Regions from separate parts of the Streptomyces sp. R-07 genome, predicted to be linked through region 1. Evidence: predicted binding sites of a transcription regulator. Region 1 holds the regulator's gene; the other holds the start of a gene.

What was found. Region 1 encodes HspR, which represses chaperone genes until heat shock. Its sites were predicted from a motif close to TTGAGNNNNNNNNNCTCAA; they were not measured.
Region 2: lon (endopeptidase La) is a predicted target of HspR. The motif match lies at 3,938-3,956, and genes of this name have one in related genera.

What each region holds. Positions count from the first base shown of each region.
Region 1 is NZ_CP183978.1:3,727,232-3,735,740, forward strand. It holds gene clpB (ATP-dependent chaperone ClpB) at 1-642, opposite strand, end outside; gene ACN9M0_RS16885 (pyridoxamine 5'-phosphate oxidase family protein) at 765-1,169, shown strand; gene ACN9M0_RS16890 ((2Fe-2S)-binding protein) at 1,274-1,591, opposite strand; gene ACN9M0_RS16895 (hypothetical protein) at 1,600-1,812, opposite strand; gene ACN9M0_RS16900 (helix-turn-helix transcriptional regulator) at 1,946-2,926, shown strand; gene ACN9M0_RS16905 (heat shock protein transcriptional repressor HspR) at 3,098-3,541, opposite strand; gene dnaJ (molecular chaperone DnaJ) at 3,546-4,727, opposite strand; gene grpE (nucleotide exchange factor GrpE) at 4,758-5,399, opposite strand; gene dnaK (molecular chaperone DnaK) at 5,396-7,234, opposite strand; gene ACN9M0_RS16925 (sugar transferase) at 7,438-7,917, shown strand; gene ACN9M0_RS16930 ((Fe-S)-binding protein) at 8,025-8,509, shown strand, end outside.
Region 2 is NZ_CP183978.1:5,430,565-5,439,073, forward strand. It holds gene ACN9M0_RS25105 (HAMP domain-containing sensor histidine kinase) at 1-1,000, opposite strand, end outside; gene ACN9M0_RS25110 (response regulator transcription factor) at 997-1,734, opposite strand; gene ACN9M0_RS25115 (spermidine synthase) at 1,806-2,477, opposite strand; gene ACN9M0_RS25120 (hypothetical protein) at 2,607-3,140, opposite strand; gene ACN9M0_RS25125 (GNAT family N-acetyltransferase) at 3,200-3,847, opposite strand; gene lon (endopeptidase La) at 3,979-6,390, shown strand; gene ACN9M0_RS25135 (DUF4240 domain-containing protein) at 6,490-7,083, shown strand; gene ACN9M0_RS25140 (lytic polysaccharide monooxygenase auxiliary activity family 9 protein) at 7,160-8,074, opposite strand; gene ACN9M0_RS25145 (lysozyme) at 8,266-8,509, opposite strand, start outside.

The DNA.
Region 1 (8,509 bases):
GGTCTTGCCGACGCCGGGCTCACCGATGAGGACCGGGTTGTTCTTGGTGCGGCGGGACAGCACCTGGACCACGCGCCGGATCTCGTGGTCGCGGCCGATGACCGGGTCCAGCTTGCCCTCGCGCGCGGCGGCGGTGAAGTCCGTGCCGAACTTCTCCAGTGCCTTGTACTGCCCCTCCGGGTCGGGTGTGGTCACCCGGCGTCCTCCCCTGCTCGTCTCGAAGGCGTCGAGCAGCTTCTTCGCGCTCGCGCCCTGCGCGTCGAGGATCTCACCGGCCCGGCCGCCCTTGGCGGCGATCCCGATGAGCAGGTGCTCGGTCGAGAGGAAGTCGTCGCCGAGCTCCTTGGCGCGCTTGTCGGCGTCGGCGATGACGGCGAGGAAGTCGCGGCTGGGCTGCGGGGGCGCGACCGTGGACCCCGTGATGCTCGGCAGCCCGGCGAGGAGCCGCTCCGCGCCGGCGCGCACCACCGCCTGGTCGGCCTCGGCGGCGGCGAGCAGGTCGGTGATGTTCTCGTTGTCCTGACCGGTCAGCAGCGCGAGCAGCAGATGCGCGGGGGTCAGGTCGGCGTGTCCCGCGGACACGGCGCGGCTGCTCGCCGCGTTGATCGCGTCCCGGCTCCGGTTGGTCAGTTCGGCGTCCACGTGCGGTGCTCCTCCTGGGTTCTCGTGGGTCCTCTCCTTCTATGACTTCTCCAGAGTACACAAAGTTGAGTCGAAGCGGCTCAAGGTATCGGAGGGAGGTCCGCGCCGGGTAGTTTCCGGGCATGGCCACAGACCCGAGGAACCCCTCCGACTCGTACCTGAGCTTCTGGCGCGAGTACCACATGTGCACCCTGACCACCCCGCGCCCGGACGGCACACCGCACGTCGTCGCGGTCGGCGTCACGTACGACCCCGAGGGCGGGTACGCGCGCGTGATCACCAACAAGAACAGCCGGAAGGTCGCCAACGTCCTGGCGGCGGGCGCGGACGGCGCGCGGGTCGCGGTCTGCCAGGTCGACAAGGGGCGCTGGGCCACCCTGGAGGGCGTCGCCCGCATCCGTACGGAGGCCGAGACCGTCGCGGACGCCGTCGGCCGCTACGCCGAGCGGTACGGCCGCACGCCGGCCCCGAACCCGGACCGGGTCGTCATCGAGATCGCCCTCACCCGGGCGATGGGCCGCGCCTGACGGACGGCGGACAAAAGCACAGCGGCGCCATCGCGTTTCAGGTCCGCGATGGCGCCGCTGTGTGGGGGAAGTGCCGGAGCGATCTACAACGACGGGGGAATCGCTCAGGCACTGCGGGGGGTGGCGGTGATGGCCTCTGGCTCGATCAGCTGGTGGTCCCGCTGGTCGAGGTTGACGAAGATCATGCCGTACCGGATGGCACAGCGGATGGGCTGCGGTGCGCCTCGGGGGCGGCGCAGACAGCGGTACGCGCGGACGTCCTCGTCCTGCTCACGGGCGACGACGATCGGCTCTCCGAAGAGCGTGACCTTCAGCGAGTCGCCACGGTGGGGGATGGCCGTGGCGAGATCGACGAAGTGCCAGCCGGAGCGATAGGCCGAAGCCATCTCCCGGCGGAACCTGGGGTCATCGGGAACATTCATGCGCCCGACTAGCTCCAGCCGGGGTCCTGCTGGGGGGCCACGCTCCAGCCCGGGTCATCGAGGAGCGTGGGGGCCGCGAGGTGCCAGCCCGGGTCGAGCGGAGCGGCCTGCACCTCCGCCGTACCCGAGTGCCAGCCCGGGTCGAGGGCCACACCCGCGCCCACTGTGGCGGCCGCGATGAAGGCGAGTCCAGCCGCCGCGCGTATGAGCTTCTTCATCATCACCGAGCAACCTCACTTGAAGGCAACGTCTCTTTTCCAACCCCCGCGAGTAAGACGATGGCTTACTCTCTGCGCCTGCACCACCAAACCCAGGCATCATGTTCCTGAGATGCAGGAGCCTGGGGGTGTACATATGCGGAAACAAGCGGACGAATCAGGTCACCCTCATTCGCACGCCGAACTGTGCGAAGCGGGCTCCGAGCTGTATGCGGCCGCTCTGCGCACCGGGCGAATACCCCGGTCAGAGGCGGTCGAGACGCCCTGCCTCCTCGATCTGTCGCTGCTGCACCCCGATCCGGACGACGCGCAGTGGCTGCGGCCGGTTCCCCCCTCGGCGGCGCTCGCCCAGCTGCTCCAGCCGATCGAACGGGAAATACTCGACCGCCGGCGACGCACCGTCGCCCTGTCGGACGCTTTCGAGCCGTTCATGGCCATCAGCGCCCACGACTCACCCACCACACACGCCATCACCGTGCTCGAAGGCATCGACCGCATCAACTCGACCCTCGACCGCGTCGTGGCCAACTGCCGCCACGAACTCCTCACCGTCCAGCCGGGCGGCGGCCGCCCCGCCCAGGCCCTGACGGAGGCCCTCGACCGCGTCTCCCCGCTCCTGGGACGCGGCATCAGCATGCGCACGCTCTACCAGCACACCGCACGCCACACCGAGCTCACGCTGACCTATCTGGAGCACGTCGGCCCCGAGGTCCAGGTCCGCACCCTCGAAGAGATCATCGACCGGCTGATCATCGTCGACCGCGAGGTCGCCTTCATCCCGGCCCGCAGCGACCGCCAGGTCGCCCTGGAACTGCGCCACCCCGGTCTCGTCGCCTACCTCGGCGGCGTCTTCGACCAGTTCTGGCAGCTGGCGGTGCCGATACGGGAGGAGATCCCGTACGACATCAAGACGGACGGCATCGGCGGCGTCCAGCGCTCCATCGCCAAGCTCCTCGTCGAGGGCCACGTCGACGAGGCCATCGCCCGCCGGCTCGGGATGAACGTACGGACCTGCCGCGCGCACATCGCCAAGCTCGCCGCCGCCCTGGGCAGTGGCAGCCGCGCACAGCTCGGCTACCTGATCGCCCAGTCCGGCATCCTCGAACGGGACAGCTGACGGCCGTGGACGCACTGATCGGCCTCGACCGGGCCGCCGGAACGCCCCGGTTCTCCGGCCCCCGGCTGCCCACCGTGGAGCTCGTACGGGCCCCCTGAGCGCCGTCGGCGGGAACGGACGAAGGCCCCTTCCACAGCTGTGGAAGGGGCCTCGGTCATGACAGGGGAAGGGCTACTCGCCGCGCTTCGGGCGCCACACCACGAGGGCGCTCGCCTGCTGCACGTCGGTGTACGGCACCAGGTCCCGGCGGTACGAGGCGTGCACCTGGGCCTCGCGCTGGCGCAGCGTCGCCGCCGCGCCCTCGACCGCCGCCGACAGCTCGGACACCCGGGCCTGGAGCGCGGCGACCTGGTTCTCCAGTTCGATGATCCGCTTGATTCCGGCCAGGTTGATGCCCTCGTCCTGCGACAGCTGCTGGACGGTGCGCAGCAGCTCGATGTCACGGGCCGAGTAGCGGCGGCCCCGTCCGGCCGTGCGGTCCGGAGAGACCAGCCCGAGACGGTCGTACTGCCGCAGGGTCTGCGGGTGGAGACCGGAGAGCTGGGCCGCCACCGAGATGACGTACACCGGCGACTCGTCGGTCAGTTCGAACGGATTGCGGCGGCGCCCTTCCATCTGCTCATGCTCCCTTCGCGGCCTGGAACAGCTCGGCCCGCGGATCCTCGGAGGCCGTCGCCTCGCGGAAGGTCTCCAGGGCCTCACGTGCCTTGTCGTCCAGCTCCTTCGGCACCGCCACCTCGACCGTCACGAGGAGGTCGCCGCGCGTGCCGTCCTTGCGGACCGCGCCCTTGCCCCGGGCGCGCATGGTCCGGCCGTTCGGGGTGCCCGCGGGCAGCTTGAGGGTGACCGCGGGGCCGCCGAGGGTCGGCACCTTGATCTCGCCGCCGAGCGCCGCCTCCGTGAAGGAGACCGGCACCGTGACGGTGAGGTTGTCGTCCTTGCGGCCGAAGACCGGGTGCTCGTCGACGTGCACGACGACGTACAGGTCGCCGTTCTGCCCGCCGCGCTCGCCCGGCGCTCCCTTGCCGCGGAGACGGATCTTCTGGTTGTCGCCGACGCCCGCCGGGATGCGGACCTGCATGGTGCGGGAGGACTTGGCCCGGCCACTGCCCTTGCAGACCTCGCAGGGGTTCTCGGCGATGAGGCCGCGGCCCTTGCAGTCCACGCAGGGGTCGGTGAGCGAGAAGCCGCCGCCGCTGCCGCGCGAGACCTGCCCGGTGCCGACGCAGGTCGGGCACACCCGGGGCGTGCCGTTCTTGTCGCCGGTGCCCGAGCACGCCGTGCACGGCTGCTGGCTGGACATCCGCAGCGGTACGGTCGCGCCCTCGATGGCCTCGGTGAAGCTGAGCGTCACCTCGGACTCGATGTCCTGGCCGCGCCGCGGCTGGGTACGGGTGCCCGCACCCCCGCCGCGGTTGAACAGGCCGCCGAAGACGTCCCCGATCCCGCCGCCGCCCCCGAAGCCGCCGCCCGCCCCGCCGCCCTGGGCGCCCCCGAAGAGGTCGCCCAGGTCGAAGTTGAACGAGCCGCCGGCGCCGGGGCCGCCGGCCCGGAAGCCGCCGTTCCCGAAGAGGGCGCGGGCGTCGTCGTACTCCTTGCGCTTCTTGGGGTCGCCGAGGACGTCGTTCGCCTCGGAGATCTCCTTGAAGCGCGCCTCGGCGCTCGCGTCGTTCTTGTTGGCGTCGGGATGGTTCTCGCGGGCGAGCTTCCGGTACGCCTTCTTGATCTCGGCCTCGGTGGCGTCCTTGGGGACGCCGAGGACCTTGTAGTAGTCCTTCTCGACGAAGTCCTTCGTGCTCATCGACGTCCCTCCTTCCGGACGATCGTTGCGTCACCCCTCCTCGGGGGCACCGCTCTCCTCGTCGGCCGACTGCTTCTCGTCCTTGGCCGGAGCCGCGCCCGGCTGGGGCTCGGCGACGGCCACGCGGGCGGGCCGGATGGTCCGCTCGCCGATCCGGTACCCCGGCTGCAGGATCGCCACGCAGGTCGTCTCGGTGACGTCCGGCGCGTACGAGTGCATCAGGGCCTCGTGGATCGTCGGGTCGAAGGGCTCGCCCTCCTTGCCGAACTGCTGCAGACCCATCTTGGCGACGACGGTCTCCAGCGATTCGGCCACCGACTTGAACCCGCCCACGAGCTCGCCGTGGTCCCGGGCCCGGCCGACGTCGTCGAGGACGGGCAGGAGCTCGGACAGGAGACTCGCGACGGCGATCTCCTTGACCGTGACCCGGTCCCGCTCCACGCGGCGGCGGTAGTTCTGGTACTCGGCCTGGAGCCGCTGGAGGTCGCCGGTGCGCTCGCCGAGCGCCGTACGGGCCTGGTCCAGCTGCGCCAGCAGAGCCACGTCAGTGGCGTCCCCGGCCGGGGCCGCCCCCTCCGCCTTGTCGGCGGAGTCGGCGGCCTCGGTCTCCTCGGGCGTGCCGTCGGCGGGGACGTCGGGCTTCTCCTCGAAGCCCGGGGTCTCCTCCGTCACGCCTGGCCACCCTTCTGGGGCTCGTCGTCGATGATCTCGGCGTCGACGACGTCGTCCTCGGCCTTGGCCTGACCGGCGTCGCCGCCGGCCGCCTGGGCGCCCTGGGCGTCGGCGTACATCGCCTGGCCGAGCTTCTGCGAGACGGCCGCGACCTTCTCGGTGGCGGTGCGGATCTCGGCGGTGTCCTCGCCCTTGAGCTTGTCCTTCAGCTCGACGAGCGCGGCCTCGACCTCGGCCTTGACGTCACCGGGGACCTTGTCCTCGTTGTCCTTGAGGAACTTCTCCGTCTGGTAGACGAGCTGCTCGCCCTGGTTGCGGGACTCGGCGGCCTCGCGGCGACGGTGGTCCTCGTCCGCGTACTGCTCGGCCTCCTGGCGCATCCGGTCGACCTCGTCCTTCGGCAGCGAGGAGCCGCCGGTGACGGTCATCTTCTGCTCCTTGCCCGTGCCCAGGTCCTTCGCGGTCACGTGCATGATGCCGTTGGCGTCGATGTCGAAGGCGACCTCGATCTGCGGGACGCCACGCGGGGCCGGCGGCAGACCGGTCAGCTCGAACATGCCGAGCTTCTTGTTGTACGCCGCGATCTCGCGCTCGCCCTGGTAGACCTGGATCTGCACGGACGGCTGGTTGTCCTCGGCCGTCGTGAAGATCTCGGACCGCTTGGTCGGGATCGTGGTGTTGCGCTCGATCAGCTTGGTCATGATGCCGCCCTTGGTCTCGATGCCGAGGGACAGCGGGGTCACGTCGAGGAGCAGGACGTCCTTGACCTCACCCTTGAGGACACCGGCCTGGAGCGCGGCGCCGATGGCGACGACCTCGTCCGGGTTGACGCCCTTGTTGGCGTCCTGACCGCCGGTCAGCTCCTTGACGAGCTCGGCGACGGCCGGCATACGGGTCGAACCACCGACGAGAACGACGTGGTCGATCTCGGAGAGGTTGATGCCCGCGTCCTTGATGACGTTGTGGAACGGCACCTTGCAGCGGTCGAGCAGGTCCGAGGTCAGCTGCTGGAACTGGGCGCGCGTGAGCTTCTCGTCCAGGTGCAGCGGGCCCTCGGCGGAGGCCGTGATGTACGGCAGGTTGATGGAGGTCTCGGTCGAGGACGAGAGCTCGATCTTCGCCTTCTCCGCGGCCTCGCGGAGACGCTGGAGAGCCATCTTGTCCTTGGCCAGGTCCACGCCGTGACCGTTCTGGAACTGCGTCACCAGGTAGTCGACGACGCGCTGGTCCCAGTCGTCACCACCGAGGTGGTTGTCACCGTTGGTGGCCTTCACCTCGACGACGCCGTCGCCGATCTCCAGGAGGGACACGTCGAAGGTGCCGCCACCGAGGTCGAAGACGAGGATCGTCTGGTCGTCCTTGTCGAGGCCGTACGCCAGGGCGGCCGCGGTCGGCTCGTTGACGATGCGCAGGACGTTGAGGCCCGCGATCTCACCGGCCTCCTTGGTGGCCTGACGCTCGGAGTCGTTGAAGTACGCGGGGACGGTGATGACCGCGTCGACGACCTTCTCGCCCAGGTACGCCTCGGCGTCGCGCTTCAGCTTCTGCAGGATGAAGGCGCTCATCTGCTGCGGGTTGAAGTTCTTGCCGTCGATCTCGATCTTCCAGTCGGTGCCCATGTGGCGCTTGACCGACCGGATGGTCCTGTCGACGTTGGTGACGGCCTGACGCTTGGCCACCTCGCCGACGAGCACCTCGCCGTTCTTCGCGAAGGCGACGACGGACGGCGTGGTCCTGGCGCCCTCGGCGTTGGTGATGACGGTGGGCTCGCCGCCTTCCAGAACGCTGACGACGGAGTTAGTCGTGCCCAGGTCGATGCCGACCGCACGTGCCATTTCAATTCCTCCAGCTGACTGACTTGAGTGGAACAGACTCAAGGATGCACGAGGAGGTCGCCTGCGTCAACAGACCTGAGTCGAGCCGACTCAACTCTTCACCCGCGAAGACGCTCAACGGGCGCGTCGTTCCCCCGCTTTGACCAGGTTCACATGAGAGAGTCCGGACATATCCCAGGATTCCCGCCGGAGGATGTGACCGCATGACGGCGAAGCGCTCGTTCGACGTGGCGGGCGGGATCCTCCTGCTCCTCGCCCTCTCCCCGCTGATCGCCGGCACCGCCCTCTCCGTCACCCTCAGCGGCAGCGGCGCGGTGCTGCGCCGCCGGACGGTGGCCGGCCTGGCCGGGCGGCCCTTCACGATGCTGACCTTCCGCACGAGGAGCCCGCTCGCCGCGCTGCCGCTGCTGCTGCACGTGATCGCCGGCCGGATGTCGCTCGTCGGACCGTGCCCGCTGACCCCGTCCCACCGCGAGTGCGCGGGCGAGGGCCGCCGCCGGCTCTCCGTACGCCCGGGACTGACCGGACCGTGGCAGATCAGCGGCCGGTCGGACCTGCCGTGGGAGGAGCGCGAGCTGCTCGATCTCCACTATGTGGACCACCACTGGCTGGGGATGGATCTGCTGATCCTTGCGCGTACGCTTCCAGCAGTACGCAGGCGTCGCGCGGCAAGGTTTGCCTGAGCGACACACATCACCGCGAGCGCCGCTACAGCGCGGCGCCGCGACCGGGTAATCTCAGCAGGAACTCAATAAGTTACCGCTTAGTAGGCCCGCCCGAGGAGCCCGTCATGCAACTCGCCGCGATCATCGTGTCGATCGCCATCACGGTGGTGGCCGTCGCGCTGTTCGGCCGCGCCACCGTGCAGATCTACCGCTTCGTGCGGCTCGGTCAGCCGGTACCCGCCGGCACACGCACCGGTGACCCCAAGCAGCGCACCATCACGCTGGTCAAGGAATTCCTCGGCCACACGCGCATGAACCGCTGGGGCATCGTCGGCTTCGCGCACTGGTTCGTCGCGGTGGGCTTCTTCTCGCTGCTCCTCACCATCGTGAACGCCTTCGGCCAGCTCTTCCAGGCCGACTGGCTGATCCCGATCATCGGTGACTGGCTGCCGTACGAGATCTTCACCGAGTTCCTCGGCCTGATGACGGTCCTCGGCATCGTGACCCTCATCGTGATCCGCCAGCTCAGCAAGCCGACCAGGGCGGGCCGCAAGTCCCGCTTCGCCGGCTCCAAGACCGGCCAGGCGTACTTCGTCGAGGCCGTCATCCT
Region 2 (8,509 bases), 1.7 Mb from region 1:
CAAGACCCAGGCCCGTGCCGCCGTCGCTGCCCGGGCCCTGCCGGTCCGGGGCCGAGCCCCGGTTGAACCGCTCGAAGACCTTGTGCCGCTCCGACTCCGGGATGCCGGGACCCTCGTCCTCGACCTCCAGCTCCAGCGAGTCCGGATACGGGCCGCGCCGGGCCCGGACCGTGACCCGGCCGTGCGGCGGGGAGTGCTTCACCGCGTTGTCGATCAGGTTCGCCATCACCTGGTGCAGCCGCTCCGCGTCCGCGTGCGCGACCAGCTCGGGCGGCGACACGTCCAGATGCAGATGCACGTCCGTACGGCGGTGCAGCCCCGAGGTGGACGAGAGGCCGCGCTGGGACGCGGCGAGATTCGCCTCCCGGAGCACCCCCGACAGATACGGCCAGACCTCGAAACGGCTCGCCCTGAGCGCGACGACACCGTTGTCAAGACGTGACAGGTCCAACAGCGTCTCGACGAGCCGGCCGAGCCGCTCCGTCTGCTTCAGCGCGGAGCGCATGGTCTCCGGATCGGCCTCGGACACCCCGTCCACCACGTTCTCCAGGACGGCCCGGAGCGCGGCGATCGGCGTGCGCAGCTCGTGCGAGACATTGGCCACCAGCTCCTTGCGGTGCCGGTCGACGGCCTCCAGGTCGTCCGCCATGCGGTTGATCGTCGAGGCGAGGTCGCCCAGCTCGTCCCGCCGGTCCGCGCCCCGCACCCGGCGGCTGAAGTCCCCGCGCGAGATCGACCCGGCCACCGTGTTCATCTCGTCCAGCGGAGCCGTCAGGGACTGCGCCACGAACTGCGTGATCAGCAGGGTCGCGATCATCGCGAAGATCGTGATGTACCGGAACTCGGTGGACGTGCGGATCGCGACCAGGGCCAGGCAGGAGGTCAGCAGGACCGCCCCGACGACCAGGGCGCCCAGCTTGGTCTTGATCGAGATCACGATCCGGCGGGGCCGGTGCGGCCCCGGTCCCACGTGCGGCCTCCCTGGCCCCGGCCGGTTCACGACGCCGGGGTCTCCAGCGCGTAGCCGACGCCGTGGACCGTACGGATCCGCTCGGCCCCGATCTTCCGGCGCAGCGCCTTGATGTGGCTGTCCACGGTGCGGGTGCCCGAGGCGTCCGCCCAGTCCCACACCTCGGCGAGCAGCTGCTCGCGGGAGAGGACCGCGCGGGGGGTGCTCGCCAGGCAGACCAGCAGGTCGAACTCGGTGGGGGTCAGGTGCACGTCCTCCGCGCGGACCCGGACCCGGCGCTGCGCGTGGTCGATCTCCAGCTCGCCCAGGCGCAGGATCCCGCTGCGCGGGGTGACGGCCGCGAGCGCGGCCCGCTCGACCCGGCGCAGCAGCACGTGCACCCGGGCGGCCAGCTCGCGCATCGAGAACGGCTTGGTCATGTAGTCGTCCGCGCCGACGCCGAGGCCGACCAGCATGTCGGTCTCGTCGTCGCGGGCGGTCAGCATGAGGACCGGGACGGGACGCTGGGCCTGGACCCTGCGGCACACCTCCAGGCCGTCGAAACCGGGCAGCATCACGTCCAGGACCATCAGGTCGGGCTGCCAGGCCTCGGCGGCGTCGACGGCCGCCGGACCGTCCGTCGCGGTCTGGACGAGGAAGCCCTCGGCGCGCAGCCGCGCGGAGATCGCCTCCACGATCGTGGCGTCGTCCTCGACCACCAGGACGCGCCGCTGGGCCCCCGGAGTGGCCGCCGCACCGTGGTGAGTGGTGTGTGTCTGCTCCATTGCCCCGCCTCGCGTCGCCGATGTCGGCTCAGCAGCCTAGAGGTACCGGCGGCGTCCAGGCTATCCAGGAGCTACCTGGGACGGGCGGCGAGGTGGACCACGTCGGGGACGCCCCGGGCAACGGGGATCTCTTCCGTCCGTACCCCGCTGAATCCGGCATTCCGCAAGGACCCTTCGAAATCGGCGGACGGCCGCGCGGACCACACGGCGAGGATTCCGCCCGGGTTCAGGCGGGCCGCGCAGGACGCCAATCCCTCGGCCGAGTAAAGGGATTCGTTGTCCTCGGTGACCGTCCAGTCGGGGCCGTTGTCGATGTCGAGACAGAGGGCGTCGTAGGTGTCGGTGGTGGTGCGGAGGTAGTCCACGAGGTCCGTGTGCAGGATCACGGTCCTCGGATCGGCGAGCGCGGCCCCGGAGATCGCCGCGAGCGGCCCCTTCCGGTGCCAGTCGATGATCGCCTCCTCGCGCTCGGCGACCGTGATCCGGCCCCAGCGGGGGTCGGCGGCGGCGTGGGCGAGGGAGAAACCGACACCGAGGCCGCCGACGAGGACGGCGGCGCCGGGACGGGACTCCTCGGGGAGGGCGGCCAGGGCCGCGTCGATCAGCAGCCGCTCGGAGCGCCCGTCGGAGGTGTCCATCAGGAAGGTGCCGTTGGCGATGATCTCGTAGTGCTCGGCACGGCGGCGGAGCACCACTTCGCCGTACGGTCCTTCGCGGCGGTCGAGGGTGACGGGGCTGTTCATGAACACTCCGTTGTCTCGTGTGCGTACGGTCCGTCCCGGCCATCCTTACGGGGCCGGGACGGCCGGGACAAACACTTAACGAGCCTCACGGACACGGGGCTTCAGGGGAGCGGACGGCAGCGGTCCCGCTCACGGGGCGGTCGGCGGACCGCCTTCCGGGAGGGCGGCGAAGACGCGCTGGAGGGCGGGCGGGCGCTCGCCGTCGCCCGCGACGACCAGGCGGTGGCGGTACGTCACGTAGTACTGGAATCCGTCCGGGACCGGGCTGCCCGTGGGGCGCTCCGGGACCAGGGCGAAGGCGGGGTCCTCCAGGGCGGCCCGCAGTTCCGCGGCCTCGGCGGGGGTCTGCTTGCCGGTCCGGGGCGGCTTGGTGCCGGAGCGGCTGGTCCAGCTGCCGTCGTAGTGGACGACGAGCTGGTTGCGGACTCCGGCGAGCCCGCCGTTGACGACCACCTCGACGAGGACCTCGCCCGGCTGGGGGTCCGCCGCCGGGGTGCCGGGGTCCGTCGTGGGGCTCGGTACGGCCGGCGCGCTCGTGCTCGACCGCGGCCCGCCGGGCGCGGACGGCACGCCCGGGCCGCAGCCGCTCACCCCGGCGACCAGGGCCCCCGCGAGCAGTAGGGTCCCGCACCACGTCCTCGTCACCCGTACGCCTCGCACCATGGGTCGAGCATGCCCCGTCCGGGGGCCCGCGCGCAGCCGGACGGCCGGGTTTCCCCCGTTCAGTGACCCTCGGGTCCCGTGCGGACGATTCCGGTGACCGGTCCCCGGTAGCGCCAGTCCAGCGAGTCGTACAGGGCGAGGCCGTCCGTGGTCGCGGCCAGCACGCCGGTCTCCGCGCCCGCCTGGGCGGCGGCGGCCTCCAGGGTGCGCATGACGTTGGCGCCGAGGCCCCGGCGCCGGTGCGCGGGGTCGGTCTCGATCTGGTCGGCGACGGCGGTGGAGCCGGTCGGGGCGATCTGGCCGCGCGCGGCGAGGGTGCCGTCGGGGGCGAGTATCCGGACCCGGATGACGCCGTCCTCGACCTCGGTGGTCCGGGCGTAGCCCTCGGGCGGCGCGGGGCGGGCGCCCGGGTCCAGCGGCTTGACCATCATGAAGCCCGGGTCGTCGGGGACCGTCCACCCCTCGGTGATCCAGGGCGCCACCTCCTCCGGGCCCGCCATCACCTTGAGCCAGCTGTACGGGGCGGTCAGCCGGGCGCAGAGCGCGCCGACGGAGTCCGCGTCGGGGGCGGGCAGGACGTGCCGTACGACGTGCCGGGGCAGGCCGACCTCGATCCGGTGGCCCCAGGGCTCGGCGACGGCGGCGGGGGTGCCCCGGGAGACGGTCCAGCCCGCCACCCAGGCTGATGTAATGGCTGCAATATCCATGGAGGTATTACATCGGTCGGTCGTGGGGGCGCGCGAGGGTGATCGCTCAGAGCGAACGAGCGCCTGGGAACATTCCACCGCTCACAAGCATTGAGTCCGTACAGCTCAACTTGACTGCCGAAGGGGAGATCATGGCTTCTGAGTCCATGGCGTCTGTGCCGCTCACTCTGCCTGTGCTGCCGCTCGACGACGAGGTCGTGCTGCCCGGAATGGTGGTGCCGCTCGACCTGTCCGACAACGACGTACGGGCCGCCGTCGAGGCCGCCCAGGCCGCCGCCCGCACCGCAGCGGGCAAGCCCCGCGTGCTCCTCGTGCCGCGGGTCGACGGAACCTACGCCGGCACCGGCGTCCTGGGCATCGTCGAGCAGGTCGGGCGCCTGTCCGACGGCGACCCCGGCGCGCTCATCCGCGGCCTCGGCCGCGTCCGCATCGGCGCCGGCACCACCGGCCCCGGCGCCGCCCTGTGGGTCGAGGGCAGCACCGTCGAGGAGGCCCTGCCCGACCCGCTGCCCGGCTCCGTGACCGAACTGGTCAAGGAGTACAAGGCGCTGGCCACCAGCTGGCTCAAGAAGCGCGGCGCCTGGCAGGTCGTCGACCGCGTCCAGCAGATCGACGGCGTCGGCGCCCTCGCCGACAACTCCGGATACTCGCCCTTCCTCAGCGTCGACCAGAAGGTCGAACTCCTGGAGACCGCCGACCCGGTCGCCCGCCTCAAGCTCGCCACCGCCCAGCTCCGCGAGCACCTCGCCGAGCAGGACGTCGCCGAGACCATCGCCAAGGACGTCCAGGAGGGCGTCGACAAGCAGCAGCGCGAGTTCCTGCTCCGCCGCCAGCTCGAAGCCGTCCGCAAGGAACTCCGCGACCTCAACGGCGAGACCGAGGGCGACGAGTCCGACGACTACCGCGCCCGCGTGGAGGCCGCCGACCTGCCCGAGAAGGTCCGGGAGGCCGCCCTCAAGGAGGTCGAGAAGCTGGAGCGGTCCAGCGACCAGTCCCCCGAGGGCTCCTGGATCCGCACCTGGCTGGACACCGTCCTCGAACTGCCCTGGAACGAGCGGACCGAGGACCGGTACGACATCCGGGGCGCCCGCGCCGTCCTCGACGCCGAGCACGCCGGCCTCGACGACGTGAAGGAACGCATCACCGAGTACCTCGCGGTGCGCAAGCGCCGCTCCGAGCGCGGCCTCGGCGTCGTCGGCGGCCGCCGCGGCGGAGCCGTCCTCGCCCTCGTCGGCCCGCCCGGCGTCGGCAAGACGTCGATCGCGGAATCGGTGGCCCACGCCATGGGCCGGAAGTTCGTCCGGGTCGCCCTCGGCGGCGTGCGCGACGAGGCGGAGATCCGCGGCCACCGGCGCACGTACGTCGGCGCCCTGCCCGGCCGGATCGTCCGCGCCGTCAAGGAGGCCGGGTCCATGAACCCGGTGGTCCTGCTCGACGAGATCGACAAGGTGGGCTCCGACTTCCGCGGCGACCCCGCGGCGGCGCTCCTCGAAGTCCTCGACCCCGCGCAGAACCACACCTTCCGCGACCACTACCTGGAGGTCGAACTCGACCTCTCCGACGTCGTCTTCCTCGCCACGGCCAACGTCCTCGAAGCCATCCCCGAGGCGCTCCTCGACCGCATGGAGCTGGTGCGCCTCGACGGCTACACGGAGGACGAGAAGGTCGTCATCGCCCGCGACCACCTGCTCCCGCGCCAGCTGGAGCGGGCCGGTCTGGAGCCGGGCGAGGTCGTCCTGGAGGAGTCCGCGCTGCGGAAGCTGGCCGGCGAGTACACCCGCGAGGCCGGCGTCCGCACCCTGGAGCGGTCGATCGCCCGGCTGCTCCGGAAGGTCGCGGCCCAGCACGAACTGGGAGACCGCGAGCTGCCGTTCAGCATCGGGTCCGACGGCCTGCGGGAGCTCATCGGGCGGCCGCACCACGTGCCGGAGTCGGCCCAGGATCCGGCGGAGCGGCGGACGGCCGTGCCGGGCGTGGCCACCGGGCTCGCGGTGACCGGAGCGGGCGGCGACGTCCTCTTCGTGGAGGCCTCCCTCGCCGACCCGGAGACGGGCGCCGCCGGACTGACCCTCACCGGCCAGCTGGGTGACGTGATGAAGGAGTCCGCGCAGATCGCGCTCTCCTTCCTCCGCTCGCACGGCGCGGAGCTGGAGCTGCCCGTCACCGGCCTCAAGGACCGGGGCGTGCACATCCACTTCCCGGCCGGCGCGGTCCCGAAGGACGGGCCGAGCGCGGGCGTCACGATGACGACCGCCCTCGCCTCCCTGCTGAGCGGCCGGCTGGTCCGTACGGACGTGGCCATGACCGGCGAGGTCTCCCTCACCGGGCGGGTGCTGCCGATCGGCGGCGTGAAGCAGAAGCTGCTCGCCGCGCACCGGGCGGGCATCACGACGGTCGTGATCCCCAAGCGGAACGAGGCCGACCTGGACGACGTCCCGGCCGAGATCCTGGAGAAGCTGGAGGTCCACCCGGTGACGGACGTCCGCCAGGTCCTGGAGATCGCCCTCGCCCCGGCGGTGGTGCCGGTGGACGTGGCCGCGTAACCTCCCACGCCGGAGCGGGGTGTCCCCTCGGGGCACCCCGCTCCGGCGTACCCGGATCTCGGTTCTCGGATGTCGGTCCGGGCTGGCATGCTCGTACGCATGAACGACGACGCCTTCTGGGCTCTCATCGACGAGTTGAGCCGCCGGCCCGGTGACCGGGACGAGCGCCTCGAGTGGCTGCGGGCGGAGCTGGTGCGGCGCCCGGCGGCCGAGAGTGTGGAGTTCCAGGTGCGTCTCGAGCGGGCGTGCGAGAGAGCCGACACCCGCGCGGTGTGGACGGCGGCGAACCGGATCGAGGGCGGCGACTGCACGGACGACGGCTTCCACTACTTCACGCTCTGGCTGGTCGGCCAGGGGCGGAAGGTGTACGAGTCGGTCGTGGCCGACCCGGACGCCCTCGCCGACGTGCCCGGGCTGCGCGCGCTCGTGGGCCGGCACCACGACGAGTGGCACGACGACGAGTGGCCCGAATGGGAGGAGCTCGACTACGTCGCGCAGGACGCGTACGACGAGCTGACGGGCCAGGAGGACGACGACGGCGAGGAGTTCCTCGACGCCGTCGAGGAGGCGGAGGACGCCGCGGAGGCGGCGGGGGAGTGGGAAGAGGACGAGGAGCCGCGGGGGTCTCGGCCGGAGGGGTTGGCACTGCCCCGGCTCACCGCCCTCTTCCCGCTCGGGACGTCCGGCCCCTAGAGGGCCCCTTCCCAGGAACCTCCCCGGGGCCTCCCAGGGGCTTCCGGGAGGTTCCTGAGGGCTTCCTGGGAGCTTCCTAGGAGGCGGACGAGTTGCGGCGGCGGCGGCCCAGGAGCAGGCTGCCCGCCGCGAAGACGGCGAGGGCGCCCGCGCCCGCGAGGGCCGTCGGCAGCGGCGAGGAAGGGGCCTCGGCGGTCTCGGCGGAGAGGGCCGGGGGCTGCTCGTCGCCGCCGTGGCCCGCGTGGCTCACGGTGGACAGCTCGGCGCCCGCCGCGATCTTCGCCTCGCTCGGCGCCTGGGCCTGCGTCCCGGTCCCCGTCGCCGTCGCCGTCGCCGTCGCCGTCGCGGTCGCCGTGCCGCCGAAGGTGACGTCCGAGCAGCTGTAGAAGGCCTCGGGGCTGTCGTTGCGCTGCCACACCTTGTAGACGATGTGGCGGCCGGTGCGGGCCGGGAAGGTGCCCGTGAAGTTGTAGTAGCCGTCGGTCGCGGTGCGGGCGGTGTCGTGGACGGCGACGGGGGTCGGGTCCAGGTCCGACCACTTCAGGGGCTGGGTCGGGTCGAAGCCGGCCTTGGTGATGTAGACGGTCATCGTGCCCGAGTGCGGGGCCGTCACCCGGAACTTGAAGTCGAAGGAGCCGGCGGCCACGGCCGTCGCCGGCCAGTCGGTGCGCGCCCAGTCCAGGGCCCGGTACTTCTCGCGGTTCGCCGAGCAGAGCTTGCCGTCCGGGATGAGGGCCTGGTGCTGCCCGGCGGCGTTGGCGATGTTGACCTCGTTCCAGTCGTAGAGCGGCTGGGTGCCGGAGTCGGCGACGAGGTCCTTGCACACCTGCGACTTGGGCGTCTCGGGGCCTTCGGCGTAGCAGGCAGCGATCCGGCTCACGGGGTTGAAGACGGCCCCGTGGGCGCTCGCGGTGGCGGGGGTGAGGGTGACCAGGGCCGCGGCGGCGGACAGGGCTGCGACGCCGGTGGCGGTACGGCGGGAGGACGGCATGCGGGGGCTCTCTCTCGTGCGTGGGGGAGTACGGGGTGAGCAACGCGCTGCGGACGCACGGGAGTTGGATGCCGGGCGACCGGCGTAGAGCGTCGCATTGGTCCATACCAATGGGCAAGGGGCGGGAACGAAAAAGCGGCCCGCCGGGGTGCCGCCGCACACCCGGAGGGCCGCCGTGGAACGCGGCGGGGTCAGCCGTTCGCGAGTGCCTGCACTCGCGAGTAGTCCCCGTTGAAGTGGTTGTGGTCGCCGACCGTCGGGCCGGAGGAGGTGTACTGCCAGATCGTGTAGTACGACCAGCCGGCCGGGAGTTCGCCGACCTCGGTGGCGTACCGCGCGATCCACAGGGGGTTGGTGGAGGCGAAGGCCGCGGAGTTGCCGGTGCACTGCTTCCACCAGCTCGTGGCCGTGTAGATCACCGGGTCGCGGCCCGTC